2 regions of the Streptosporangium sp. NPDC000563 genome follow, and region 2 is predicted to be linked to the other one. Evidence: riboswitches for the same ligand, from Rfam matches in the RefSeq annotation. Region 2 holds a riboswitch; the other holds the start of a gene.

Evidence for each region. A riboswitch is a leader RNA that binds a small molecule or an ion and turns the genes downstream of it on or off. The one in region 2 is predicted to bind S-adenosylmethionine.
Region 1: linked by a shared signal. The riboswitch ahead of ABT352_RS11380 (glutathione S-transferase C-terminal domain-containing protein) and the one ahead of ABT352_RS01110 (aminotransferase class V-fold PLP-dependent enzyme) in region 2 are both predicted to bind S-adenosylmethionine.

What each region holds. Positions count from the first base shown of each region.
Region 1 is NZ_JBEPDA010000003.1:144,743-151,862, reverse strand. It holds gene ABT352_RS11415 (radical SAM/SPASM domain-containing protein) at 1-359, shown strand, start outside; gene ABT352_RS11410 (aminoglycoside phosphotransferase) at 381-1,232, shown strand; gene ABT352_RS11405 (AAA family ATPase) at 1,236-1,976, shown strand; gene ABT352_RS11400 (TetR/AcrR family transcriptional regulator) at 2,039-2,776, opposite strand; gene ABT352_RS11395 (ATP-binding cassette domain-containing protein) at 2,877-3,839, shown strand; gene ABT352_RS11390 (ABC transporter permease) at 3,920-4,672, shown strand; gene ABT352_RS11385 (DUF402 domain-containing protein) at 4,693-5,214, opposite strand; SAM riboswitch class IV at 5,267-5,379, shown strand; gene ABT352_RS11380 (glutathione S-transferase C-terminal domain-containing protein) at 5,419-6,354, shown strand; gene ABT352_RS11375 (FAD/NAD(P)-binding protein) at 6,351-7,120, shown strand, end outside.
Region 2 is NZ_JBEPDA010000001.1:225,730-232,849, reverse strand. It holds gene ABT352_RS01120 (acyltransferase family protein) at 1-284, opposite strand, end outside; gene ABT352_RS01115 (NADH-quinone oxidoreductase subunit D) at 302-1,486, opposite strand; gene ABT352_RS01110 (aminotransferase class V-fold PLP-dependent enzyme) at 1,504-2,793, opposite strand; SAM riboswitch class IV at 2,846-2,961, opposite strand; gene ABT352_RS01105 (TerC family protein) at 3,203-4,150, shown strand; gene ABT352_RS01100 (cytochrome P450) at 4,170-5,369, shown strand; gene ABT352_RS01095 (SAM-dependent methyltransferase) at 5,542-6,576, opposite strand; gene ABT352_RS01090 (Rossmann-like and DUF2520 domain-containing protein) at 6,830-7,120, shown strand, end outside.

The DNA of each region.
Region 1 (7,120 bases), on a different contig from region 2:
TCTGCGGCAACTGCGGAGATCGACAGATCGCGATCTCGCCCACCGGCGAAGTCTGGCCGTGCGTGTTCTCGCGCTGGCTCCCGGCGGGCAACGTTCAAGAGGCGTCTCTCGCGAAGATCCTCACCAGTGAGGCGTTCGCGCAGATCACCGACGAGCTACAGAGGGAATTCGGCCAGCGCAAGCCATGCAACCCCGACCCGTGCAGCCCAGACTGTAGCCCCTCATGTAGACCTCAAAGCAACTGCCGCCCGTCCAGCAACTGCGCGCCGAACTACTCATGCGGGCCATGTGCGCCGAAGGATCGAAACTGTAACCCTGTGATGAGCTGCAACCCCAACAAGTGCCGCCCCACGAAGTAGGGACATGGAGAGGAACCGAACGTGAGCAGCCAACACCGCGCCCCCGGATCCGGCCAGCGCGCGTTCCTGCGCCGCATCCTCGCCGAGGGCGCACAAAGACTCGGTGTCTCTCCGGCCGGGGAAACGGTGTTCGGCTGGCATGACCGCACCATCGGATCGCCTGCCCTCACAGACACGGACACACTCTGGCTGCGCGCGACCGGCGAACATCGCGATTGGGCGCACGGCGAGGCATGGACCGGCAATCAGGACGCCTCAGCGATCACCGACGTCCCCAAACCCGCAGTGATCGCCCGCGTGGACTGGGACGAGCCGCCGGTGTCCATGTACGCCGAACTGCTCACCTACGTACCAGACCCACCATGTTCGGCCACTCCCGAACTCACCGCGCCCCCCATCGTGCCCGCCGCCTGGTGGAGCGATCTTCGCACCGCGATGGAAGCGCTCGCCGTATATCCCACCGACCGAGGGGATCACGACCCGTCCGCGCTACCCCAGCGAGTCGAAGCCTTCTACCGCCGACCGCTCGCCTTACCCTCACCCCCGACCACGCGGACCGAACACACCGATCTGCATTGGGCCAACCTGACATACCCCCGCCTGTGGATACTCGACTGGGAGTATTGGGGCAACGCCCCCGCCGGCTACGGGGCAGCCACGCTCTACCTGCACAGCCTCTTGGTTCCCGACACCGCCGCCCACGTTCACGACCTGTTCGCCGACCTCCTTGACACCCCCACCGGCCGCCTGGCGCAACTGTCGGCCGCCGCCCACATTCTCGACCGCGCCGGCCGAAGCGGCGACTATCCAACCCTCGCCGCCCTCGTGCGCGCCCACGCCGCCCGGCTGATCCAACCCGCAGGAAGGCGGTAGCGCGTGCTACTTACCCGACTGAGCACCCACCACCTTCCTACAGGGTGGACCGCTGCCTTGCCGCCCATCCGCCACCTCTCCGAACACGGCCTGAGTCTCACTGCCCCCGTGACATTCCTGATCGGAGAGAACGGCTCAGGGAAGTCCACCCTCATGGAAGCGATCGCCGACGTCTGCGGCATCAATTCCGCAGGCGGCAAGGCAGGCACCCGATACGCCAGCACAGGACCTCCCACACCCCTCGGGGAAGTCATGGACGCCGAACTCACGACGACCGGCCTCCGTCTTCTACGTGGCCCCCGCACCAAGCGCCGAGCATTCTTCCTCCGTGCCGAAACCCTCTTCAACCTCGGACAGAACGTCTCCGGCCGATACGGGTTCTGGGAGGAAGACCTCACCGAGCAATCCCACGGGGAAGGATTCTTCACCGTCCTGGAACGCATGGTGAGCGGGCCAGGGCTCTACCTCATGGACGAACCCGAAGCGGCCCTCTCGTTTCACTCATGCGTGCGCTTGGTCGGTCTCATGGCTCGCGTCGCAGACGAAGGCGGGCAGATCATCTGCGCTACCCACTCGCCGATTCTCGCCAGCCTTCCAGGCGCGCAGATCATCGAGCTCGGCGACTACGGCACCCGCGCCGCAGAGTGGGAAAAGCTCCAACTGGTCGATCACTGGCGACGCTTCCTCGCCAAACCAGACTTCTATCTGCGGTACGCCTTGGGGACGACCACCGACACTGACTAATGCGAAGGCATGACACGGAAGTAGGAGGGGTCAGCTTCTGTCGGTGTGAGGGGCGCCGGAGATCAGGTGGGCGGTTTTTGGGCGACGAGCACCGTGAGGCCGTCGAGGATGCGTTCCATGCCGAAGGCGAACTCGTCGTCCTCGCCGCCAGGCTTGTCGAAGACCCGGGCTTCGAGAAGCTCGTGGATCTCGGGGAAGCGCTGGGCGTCGGTGAGCCTGGCGAGTGACCTGCCGTAGCCGGACAGCGCCTCCTCGTCGGTGACCTGGGAGGTGCGGTGGGCGTCCTGGAGGTCGGCGAGGAGCGCCACCTCGGTCCTGACGAAGCCGTTGACCAGCAACAGCGCCGCGAGCTTCGTGTCCGCGTCCAGTCCGGTGCCGCGCAGGCAGCGCAGCCCGGCCTCCAGCCAGGCGACGTGGTTGGGCATGATCCCCGGCCCGGTGATGGGGATGCGCAATGACCAGGGGTGCCGCTGCAGGGCGACGCGCATGGCGGCGCCCCATCGGTGGACGCCCTGACGCCAGTCGTCGCCCGGCTCGGGGAGCGGGGGAGGCGGGCCGAGCACCGCGTCCGTGATGAGCATGAGCAGGTCGCCCTTGGACGAGACGTAGCGGTAGAGCGCCATCGTGGAGACGTCGAGCTCGGCGGCGATCTTGCTCATCGAGACCGCGGCGAGCCCTTCCGCGGAGCCCACCCGCAGGGCGGCCTCCACGATGTGCTCCAGGCTCAGGCTGCGTTTGGGGCCCTTGCCGGGCCGCTCGCGCAGGCCCCAGGCGATCTCCACGCTCTCCGGCACTTCCATCGCGCTCCCGGGCTTGACCGTCCTTTTCTGCGAGTGTATACCTTACGCAATATCGTGTATGCCATAAACAGTAGAGCGTACGCCATACACAGGAGGGGTAGTGGAAGCAGCGATAGAGGCGGTCGGCCTCACCAAGTCCTACGGCAGGGTCGCCGTCCTGAAGGGCGTCGACCTGCGCGTCGCCAGGGGGAGCGTGTACGCCCTGCTCGGTTCCAACGGGGCGGGCAAGACGACGACCGTACGCACCCTGGCGACGCTGGTCGGGCCGGACGGGGGACGGGCCACGGTCGCCGGGTTCGACGTCGTCCGCGACCGCCGCCGGGTGCGCCGCGCCATCAGCCTGACCGGCCAGCACGCGGCGGTCGACGAACTGCTGACCGGCGAGGAGAATCTCCGGATGATGGGCCGCCTGTCCGGCCTGTCACGCGCGGGGGCCCGCCGCAGGGCGGCCGAGCTCCTGGAGCGGTTCGACCTGGTCGAGGCGGGAAAGCGGCGGGTCGGTACGTACTCGGGTGGTATGTGGCGGCGCCTGGACCTGGCCGCCGGGCTCGTCGGCGCACCATCGGTGATCTTTCTCGACGAGCCGACGACCGGGCTCGACGTGCGGAGCAGGCAGGCGATGTGGGAGGTGATCACCCGCCTCGCCGACTCGGGGACGACGGTCTTCCTCACCACCCAGTACCTGGAGGAGGCCGACAGCCTCGCCGGCAGGATCGCGCTGCTCGACGGCGGACGGGTGGTGGCGGAGGGCACCGCCGACGAGCTCAAGGCGAGGGTCGCCGCCTGGCGGCTGAACCTCGTCCTGGCCGACGCCGGCTCGTTCGCCGAGGTGACGCGCCTGCTCGGGGCGCGGGCCGTGCACGCCGATCCCGCCAGGCTCACCGTCGAGGCGGCCACCGACGGGAGCGCCGCGCAGATCCGCGCCCTGCTGGACGAGGTGGATCCCGGGCGTTCCGCGGTCGAGAGGTTCACCGTGCGAGGCGCCACGCTCGACGACGCGTTCCTCGCCCTGACGGACAACCTGACGGACAATCCGACGGACAGGGAGCGGGCCGGTGTCTGACCTCACGGCGACGGACGTCTCGACAAGCGAGGAGCGGCGAGTGTCCTGCCCCGTCGTCGGGTGCGAGGGGAGGAGGGCCGGTGTCTGAGCTCGTCGCCTGGCCGGTCATGACCGGCCGCGCCGTCCGCCTGTCGCTGCGCAACCTCGACGCGCTGATCACCTCGTTCCTGTTGCCCGTCATGATCATGCTGATGTTCGTCTACCTGTTCGGCGGCGCGATCCAGACCGGCACCGACTACGTCACCTACGCCGTCCCCGGCGTCCTCGTCATGTGCGCCTCCTACGGCGCCTCCCTGACCGCGGTCGCCGTCAGCCAGGACATGAGCCGGGGGATCGTCGACAGGTTCAGGTCGATGGACGTCGGCGGAGGGGCGTTCCTGGGCGGGCACGTGGCCGCCAGTACCGTGCGCAACCTCACCTCGCTCGTCATCGTGTTCGTCGTCGCCTTCCTGCTCGGCTTCCGGGCGGACGCGGACCTGGCGGGCTGGGCCGCGGCGGCGGGCATCCTGGTGGTGTTCGTCCTGGCCGTCTCCGCGGTCTCCGCCGTGGTCGGCCTGCTGGCCAGGACGCCGGAGGCCGCGGGCGGCTTCACCTTCGCGGTGATGTTCCTGCCCTACCCGAGCAGCGCCTTCGTCCCGGTCCACACCATGCCCACGTGGCTGCACGGGTTCGCGGAGAACCAGCCGGCCACGCCGATCATCGAGTCCGTGCGCGGCCTGCTGCTCGACAGGCCCGTGGGGAGCGACCCGTGGAAGGCGCTGGCCTGGTGCGGCGGTTTCCTGCTGGTCTCGGCGCTGCTGTCCGGCAGGTTGTTCCGCGACCGCGCCCGCTGAGGTGGCCGGAGGGGACGCGCTCAGCTGACCAGGGTGAGCCAGTGTGGCGCGTCCCCGAAGGGGGCGGTGCGGGTGGTGACCGCCTCCATCAGCCAGGCGGCCGAGGCGCGGGCGCTCTCGACCACGTCGGGCGGGTAGGCGTACCTGATCCGGTGCTCCTCGAACTCGTCCTCGTCGTCCAGGAAGACCCGGCTCCGGCGGCCCTTCAGCAGGTTCCCGCGGACCCTGATCACGTCGAGGTCGAGGTCGATCATGGTGACCTGACCGTCGCTCCACCGCGGCACCGTGGAGATGTCGCAGTAGATCTCGTGCTTGTGCGGTGCCGTGTTGAACGCGGCCGTCCACCAGGCGTCGCGGGGGAAGAGCATCACGAACGGATGCGGCCAGGCGACCGCGGGGCCGTCGCCCTTGTGGCCGCTGGAGTCGGCCACGCAGCCCGTCCACACCCCGTGCTCGTCCTCGCCGAGCAGCAGGCCGCGGTGGTGCCAGTGCAGTGACCCGTCGTACTTGCGGTAGACCACGTTCACGCTCTCATAGGACATTCCCCGACATTAAGGCTTGACAGAGATCTATGTATTTCCTACCTTCTAAATAGGTTAAGAGTGTCAGTGCGAAGCCCCGGCTGACTGACCGGCAACCCTCGCACCGCGGCGGGGTGCCCCCGGGGGAGACCAGGCGGCACGGTGGGCGTGCCGCAAGCGCGGACCCCTTCACCGGGGTCACCACGACATGTCCGGGAGCGCCAGATGCCGAAGAGCAGCACACTGAACCACGCGAGCCCCGTCGACCTCGACACCCACGGCCACTACCGGCCGGGTGGCAGGTCCGGCCTGCGCTACCCCTTCCAGGGGCGGATCGGCACAACCGCCTTCCCCGCCGAGCCGGGGCGCTACCACCTCTACGTCGCGGCCGTCTGTCCGTACGCTCAGCGCGCCGCCATCGTGCGCTCCCTCAGGGGACTCCAGGACGTGGTCTCGCTCTCCTACGTCGACGACGAGCGCGACGGGCGCGGGTGGGCCTTCCGCGAGCGGCGCGGGGCCGACCCGGTCAACGGCTTCACCACCCTGCGGCAGGCGTACGAGGCGACCGAGCCCGGCTTCGACGGGCACGTCTCCGTACCGGTCCTGTGGGACAGGACGAGCGGCCGCATCGTCAGCAACAACTTCCCCGACATCACGATCGACCTCGCCACCCGGTTCGGCGGCGACCCAGAGGCCGACCTCTACCCCGAGGAGCTCAGGCCGGAGATCGACGAGCTCAACACGAGGATCTACGAGATCGTCAACACGGCGGCGGGCCGCGTGGCGTCGGCCACCACCGAGACCGCGTACACCGAGGCGCGCGCAGAGGTGATCGCCTTCCTGGACGATCTGGACGACCGGCTGGCCGACCGCAGGTACCTGTTCGGCTCGGGGATCACCGAGGCGGACGTACGGCTCTGGCCGACCCTGCTCCGCTTCGACCTGAGCGACAACCCGGCGGCCAGGATCAGCGAGCGCCCGCTGACCGCCTTCACCAACCTGTGGGCCTACGCCAGGGACCTGTACGCCCACCCCGCCTTCCGCGAGAACACCGACTTCACCGTCATCTCCCCCTTCCGCGGCGAGACCGACACCTGGCGTGTCCCGGTCGAGCCGCTGTACGCCGACTGGGACGAGCCGCACCGCAGAGCCGCCGTATGAGCGCCTCGATCGCGGTCGTCGGCGCGGGACCGACGGGCACCTGCCTTGTGGAGCGGATCTGCGCCAACGCCGCCGACCTGCTCGGCTGGCCGTCGCTGGACGTCCACGTGATCGACCCCCACCCGCCGGGCGGCGGGCGCGTCTGGCGGCGCGACCAGCCGGACCTGCTCTGGATGAACTCCACCGCGGCCGACGTGACCCTCTTCACCGACGAGTCGGTGCGGTGCGAGGGACCGATCCGCCCGGGACCCACGCTGGCCGAATGGCTCGGCGGAGACCCCGGCAGGTTCGCCACCCGCCCCGCGCAGAGCGGCTACCTCTCCCACGTCTTCCGCCACGCGGTGGCGACCGCGCCGCGGGGCGTCCGGGTGCACGTGCACGCCACCCGCGCCGTCGACCTCGCCGACGTCCCCGGCGGCCAGGCGGTGAGGCTGGAGAACGGCGGGACGATCGAGGTCGACGCGGTGATCCTCGCCCAGGGACACGGCGACGTGACCCCGACGAGCGAGGAGGGCACGCTGGCCCGCCTCGCCACACGTACGGGGCTGCGCTACCTGCCCACCGGCTACGCGGCGGACCTCGACCTGGACGGCGTCCCCGCGAGGGAGCCGGTGATCGTACGGGGGATGGGGCTCGCCTTCGTCGACCTGATGGTGCTGCTCACCTCGGGCCGGGGCGGCCGGTTCGTCCGCGAGTACGACGGGGAGCTCGTCTACCTGCCCAGCGGGCGGGAGCCCCTCCTGCACGTGGGTTCGCGGCGCGGGGT
Region 2 (7,120 bases):
CTGAGCGCGCGCAGCCAGTCGACGTAGCGGTCCCGCCGCGGCCCGTCCGTGGCGGGAGGCAGCTCGGCCGGTACGGAATCCGAGGTCGCGGTGGTTCCGGGGCGGCTCTCGGTGGTTTCCGAAGTCCCAGAGGTTCCTGGCGTCCCTGGCGTTCCGGATGGCCCGGAGGTTTTCGGCGTTCCGGGGGTTTCCCGGGATTTCGAGGCGGAGGGCGCGGGAGGAGCGGGAGGAGGTGTGGAGGGTACGGGGGGCGCCCCCTCCTGGTCTCCGCCGGATTCGATCATGCGGTTACAACCGTGCCTTACTTGTCGATGTCGCCGACGACGAAGAACATCGAGCCCAGAATGGCGACCATGTCCGAGACCAGGTGGCCGGGGAGCATCTCGCGCAGCACCTGGACGTTGTTGAAGGAGGCCGAGCGGAGCTTCATCCGCCACGGCGTCTTCTCCCCGCGCGAGACCAGGTAGTAGCCGTTGAGGCCCAGCGGGCTCTCCGTCCAGGCGTAGGTGTGGCCCTCGGGCACCTTCAACACCTTGGGCAGGCGCTGGTTGACCGGCCCCGGGGGCAGGTCGACGAGCCGCTCCACGCAGGCGTCGGCCAGGTCGAGGGAGACCTTCACCTGTTCGAGCAGCACCTCGAACCGGGCGTGGCAGTCTCCCGCCGACCGGGTGACGACCTTCACCGGCAACTCGCCGTAGGCGAGGTACGGCTCGTCCCTGCGCAGGTCGAGGTCGACGCCGGAGGCGCGGGCGATCGGGCCGCTCACCCCGTACTGCATGATCGTCTCGCGGTCGAGGACGCCCACCCCGCGCGTGCGGGCGAGGAAGATCTCGTTGTCGGCGATGAGGTTCTCGATGTCGGGCAGTCGCCGCCGCACGTCGGCCACGGCCTGGGCGACCCGGCCCGTCCACCCCGCGGGGATCTCCTCCTTGAGGCCGCCGACCCGGTTGAACATGTAGTGCATGCGCCCGCCGGAGATCTCCTCCATCACGGCCTGGAGGGTCTCGCGCTCCCGGAACGCGTAGAAGACCGGGGTGATCGCGCCGAGCTCCAGCGGGTAGGAGCCGAGGAACATCAGGTGGCTGAGCACCCGGTTGAGCTCGGCCATCAGCGTGCGCGTCCAGACCGCCCTCGCCGGCACCTCCATGCCGAGCATCCGCTCCACCGCGAGCACGACGCCCAGCTCGTTGGCGAACGCGGACAGCCAGTCGTGCCGGTTCGCCAGCACGATGATCTGCCGGTAGTCGCGCACCTCGAAGAGCTTCTCGGCGCCCCGGTGCATGTAGCCCACGATCGGCTCGGCGGAGCCGATCCGCTCCCCGTCCAGCGTGAGCCGCAGCCGCAGCACACCGTGCGTGGACGGGTGCTGCGGCCCGATGTTGAGGACCATGTCCTCGGTCGCGAGGTCCTTGCCGTCCGCCCCCCGTACGGCCTCGGCTCCAGCCCCCATCCCCACGCTCAGCTCACGGCGCGCGCCTTCAGTCATAGGGCCATGCTGTCACGTCAGCCGCGCGAGGCAAGATCCCGCAGGGCGCCGATCAGTCGGTCGACGTGCTCGGAGGTGGTCCCGATGCCGATGGAGGCGCGGACGGCGGAGGCGGTGACGTCGTCGCAGCCGCCGTCCTTGGCGCCCAGCAGGTGCCGTACGAAGGGGTGGGCGCAGAACTTGCCGTCGCGGACCCCGATGCCGTAGTCGCCGGACAGGGCCTCGGCGACCTCGCGGGCGGTGAAGCCGTCCACCACGAAGGAGACGATGCCGACGCGCGGGTGGTCCGGGCCCCACAGGGACAGCTCGTGGACGCCGGGGACACCTGCGAGGCCCGCCCTCAGGCGCCGGAGGAGGTGCTCCTCCTCGCGGACCAGCGGGGTCCAGCCGGTGGCGGACAGCGCGTCGCAGGCCGCGGCGAGCGCGATGGCGCCCAGCACGTTCGGGGTTCCGGCCTCGTGCCGCGCCTCGGGGTCGTCGTGCCACTCGGTGTCGTCGTCGTTCACGGCCTTCACCGCCCCGCCGCCCCGCAGGTACGGCTCGGCGTCGGCGAGCCAGTCGGAACGGCCGATCAGCGCGCCCGTGCCGAACGGCGCGTAGAGCTTGTGGCCGGAGAAGACCACGTAGTCCAGGTCGAGGGCCGTCAGGTTGAGGCGGCGGTGCGGGACGAGCTGCGCGGCGTCGACGAGGACGCGGGCACCGTGGCGGTGGGCGATGTGGGCGAGCGCGGCGATCGGCCACAGCTCCCCGGTGACGTTGGAGGCGGCGGTCACGACGAGCAGCTTGGGGCCGTCGATCGAGGCGAGGGCGTCGTCGACGGCGCGGACGGCCTCACCGGGGAAGGCGGGGGCCGCGAGCCGCACGACCCGCTCCCAGGGCAGCAGCGAGGCGTGGTGCTCGGTGTCGAAGACCACGGTGGTGGTGCCCTCGGGCAGGCTGCGGGCCAGCAGGTTGGTCGCGTCCGTGGTGTTGCGGGTGAAGATCACCGAGTCGTCGGGGCGGGCGCCGACGAAGGCCCGCACCGTGTGTCTGGCCTGCTCGTAGCGGGCCGTGGTCAGCTGGGACGCGTACCCGGCGCCGCGGTGGACGCTGGAGTAGGCCGGGAGCGCGGCGGCGACGGCGGCGCTCACCGGCTCCAGACAGGGGGCGCTCGCGGCGTAGTCGAGGTTGGCGTAGCGGACGAGCCTGCCGCCCCTGACCGGGACCTCCAGGTCCGAGCCGAGCACGGCCGGGATCGGCCGGTCACCGGACGCGCGGGTCTCGGGGACGGCGGGGGTGGCGGGGGTGCTGATCGTGAGGGTGGACACGCCATGGCTCCTTCGAGGTCATCGGACCCCAACCCATGGCACAGGTGCCTGGAGCCCGCGCTTGCCCGGCATACCTCGTGCCGGACCAGGTCCTCACCCGGGGCACCCCGCCGCGGACGCGAGGGTTGCCGGCCAGCGAGCCGGGGCTTGTCACTGGCACTCATGACCTACGGAGGCACTATAACCGACGTCCCGCGGTGGCCCGCAAGTCCGAAAGGTGAGCGTCCTGGTATCCGGGGCAGGAGCCGGCGCCTGGGAGCGTCCGGCGAATTGACGGCGAGTTGTGATGAAAGGAAGGAACTCGGGGCCTTTCCCGGTCGTCCTGGAGTCAGCCGAAGAAGGTCAAGCCGGCTGGATGATCGCGCGTTCGAGCGTTGGCCGAAGAAATCGGCCGAAGAAGGAGAAGGCCATGGATTGGGTGACCAACCCCGAGATATGGATAGGTTTTTTCACCCTTGTCGCCCTGGAGATCGTCCTGGGGATCGACAACATCATCTTCATCTCGATCCTGGTGGGCAAGCTCCCGCCCGCGCAGCGTGACAGGGCACGCAAGATCGGTATTTCCGTCGCCCTGCTCAGCCGTCTCCTCCTGTTGTTCGCGCTGTCGTGGGTGGTGAGGCTCACGACGCCGATGTTCGAGGTCTTCGGGCAGGGGATATCGGGGCGCGACCTGATCCTGATACTCGGAGGCCTGTTCCTGCTGGGCAAGAGCGTCCACGAGATGCACAGCAGCCTGGAGGGGGACTCCCACCACTCCGAGGGCAAGGTGGCGGCGTCCTTCACCTCGGTGATCATCCAGATCATGATCCTCGACGTCGTCTTCTCGCTCGACTCGGTGATCACCGCGGTCGGCATGGTCGACGAGCTGGGCGTCATGATCGCGGCCGTCATCGTCTCGGTCATCGTGATGCTGATCGCCTCCGGGCCGATCAGCCGCTTCGTGGACCGGCACCCGAGCATCAAGATGCTCGCCCTGTCCTTCCTGGTGCTGATCGGCGTCGTGCTCATCGCCGAGGGGTTCGAGCAGCACATCCCCAAGGGCTACATCTACTTCGCGATGGCGTTCTCGCTGCTGGTGGAGCTGCTGAACATCCGGATGCGCGGCAAGGCGGGCAGGCGCAAGCCGGTCGAGCTGCGTTCTCGCTACGGTGCCGAGGACCAGTCGGGTCGTACGGACTCGGTGGACGGCACGGACGGCACGGCCCCGAAGGACTCGGTGGACCTTGCGCACCGGGCCGATCCTGAGGCTCCGGTGACCGCGGTGGCCCAGGGGGTTCCGGCGAGCCGGACCGGTCCCGCGGACGGAGTGGATGAATCATCCGAAAAGGGAAATTCGGACAAGCGGCCCGACTCCTGACCAGGATTACGATGATTACGTGCGCTTTGATCCCTGGAATCCGGAATTCGTCGCCCATCCCTACGACGTCTACGACGAGCTGAGGCGGGAGCGGCCGGTCGGCTTCTTCGAGCCGACCGGCCAATGGCTGGTGGTGAGGCACGCCGACGTCAACGCGCTGCTGCGAGACCGCAGGCTCGGCCGGTCCTACCTGCACATGGCCTCGCACCAGGAGTTCGGCAGGCCGGACGACCCCGAGTTCCAGGACCCGTTCTGGCGGGTGATCAGGGCAGGGATGCTCGACGTCGAGCCGCCGGTGCACACCAGGCTCCGGCGGCTGGTCTCGAAGGCGTTCACCCCCCGCATGGTCCAGGCCCTCCGCCCCAAGATCGCCCGCATGGCCGAGGAGCTCGTGGACGTCTTCGTCGAGCGCGGCGGAGGCGACCTGATCGCCGAGGTCGCCGAGCCGCTCCCGGTCACCGTGATCGCCGAGATGCTCGGCATCCCCGAGTCCGACCGGCACCTGCTGCGCCCCTGGTCGGCCGACATCTGCGGCATGTACGAGCTCCAGCCGTCGGTCGAGGCCCAGCACACCGCCGTACGGGCGGCCGAGGAGTTCTCCGCCTATCTCGTCGAGCTGGCCCGCGCCCGAAGGGCCGACCCCGGCGACGACCTGATCAGCGCGCTCGCCCTGGTGGCCGACGAGGGCGACCGGCTCACCGAGGAGGAACTGGTCGGCACCTGCGTGCTGCTGCTCAACGCCGGACACGAGGCCACCGTGAACGTCACCGGCAACGGCTGGTGGTCGCTCTTCCGCAACCAGGCGGAACTCGACCGGCTCCGCGCCGACCACACCCTGCTGCCCACGGCGATCGAGGAGCTGATGCGCTGGGACACCCCGCTGCAGATGTTCGAACGCTGGGTGCTCGAGGACGTCTCGGTGGGCGGGATCGACATCCCGCGCGGCTCCGAGGTGGCGCTGCTGTTCGGCTCGGCCAACCGCGATCCCGAGGTCTTCGCCGACCCCGCCCGCCTGGACGTGGGCCGGGCCGACAACCCGCACATCTCCTTCGGCGCCGGCATCCACTTCTGCCTCGGGGCGCCGCTGGCCAGGGTGGAGCTGATCGAATCCTTCGGCGCCCTCCTGCGCAAGGCGCCGAAGATGGAACTCGTCACCGAACCCACCTGGGGTCCCGGCTACGTCATCCGGGGCCTCACCGCCCTCGATGTGCGGGTCTGAACCGGTCCGGAGCACACGGTGGCCGGCGACGACCCGGACCGCGACAACCCGGACCGCGACAACCCGGACCGCACCGTATCCCGCGACATCCCGCGGCCCGACGGCCCGGTCCGGGGCGCATCCCATCGGTGTCGGCGAAGCGATCGGTCGTTCCGCCGGGGGCTCGCCACTCTCAGTGGCGGCTCTGAGAGAGCCAGCCGAAGCCGCCGAGGCCGCCGGGGGCGATGAGCTCGGCCTCCTCGGAGGCCCTTGTGAGGGCCCGCAGGTAGCCGCGCGGGTCGTTTCCCGCCTGCTCGACCGGCGGACGGCTCCCGGTGACGCCCAGGGCGCGCAACGCCTCGCGCTGCGTGGTCAGCGCCGTCGTGACGGCTCCGGCGCTCTCGCCGGAGGCCGCGCAGGCGTCGAGCGCCACGTGGGCGGTGATGTCGCACGACCCGTCGGGCACGGGCGCGACCGTCGCTCCGTCCCGGTATCCGGCGAGCGTGCCGTACGGCGGCCGGTCGTCCAGCGCGTGGGAGTAGTCGATCGCGATCGCCCGGCCGCGCGCCAGCCGTACGATCACCGAGGCCCACGCCCTGTCGCGGGGCCTGCCGATCTCGGCACGCTCGCCGGGGGCCCGCATCCGCCACCAGCGGGCCAGCCACGCGAGATCCGCCTCGGAGGGGCTGTCACCGAGCCGCTCCTCACCGTTCGTGATGTTGACCAGGACCAGCCGGGGGCCGTCGGCCGTCTGCTCCACGATGTCGACGGGGACGTTGTCGAGCCACTCGTTGGCGATCACCAGCCCGTGGATCCCGTCCGGCGCGGCCTTCGCCCAGACGATCTCCTCGGGCAGCGCCGAAGGCCGGGGCGCCAGGTCGACCGCGGTGACCCGCAGTCTCGACCGGAGCGCGGGCGGCGCCGCGGCGAGCACACCGGCCGCCAGCCTGCCCTCACCGGCGCCGATGTCGACCAGGTCGAGCACCTCGGGGCCGCCCAGAGCCTCGTCGATCGCGGCCAGCTCGCGCAGCACGGCCTCGGCGAAGACGGGGGAGGCGCCGACCGAGGTCCGGAAATGGCTGGAGGGACGCTCCCGGAGATAGAAGCCGCTCTCGCCGTAGAGGGCGTGCTCCATCGCGGCACGCCAGGTGAGCCACACGCTCTCAGACGCTACCCGCCGGGGCGAGGGAACGAGATCGACGCGCGCCGACGCTTCGAGTGAGTGCATGACCGCATTCTGTCATCGGTTTGCACGATCGTTGTCGACGCCACGTCGGCGCGTCGCCGTCCGAATCACCGTATGGGCCGGGTTTCCGGGCTCTTTCGTGGGTCACGTACGCTCCCGGTGTGCCCGATCCGGGCATACCGGGAGGAGACCTCGCCTCCGTTGCCGAACACGCGTCTTGACGCGGTCGCGACAGCACGGCCCGTTACTCTGGTCAATCGGGCACGGAACCCACATGGTCGAAGGACGGGACGTCATGGACGCAGTCGATCGCCCGGCACGGCTGGCCGTCGGAGTGGTTGGAGCGGGCAAGGTCGGTTCGGCGCTCGGCGCCGCGCTCGTCAGGGCGGGGCACCGGGTGGTCGCGACGAGCGGCGTCTCCGACGCCTCCAGGGAGCGGGCGGTCGAGCGGCTCGGGCTCGTCCCCGCGAGACCCGAGGACGTGGTGGCGGGCGCGGATCTCGTCCTGCTCACCGTCCCCGACGACGTACTGCCGGACCTGGTCTCCGGCCTGGTGGAGACCGGCGCCGACCTGCGCGGCAAGCTG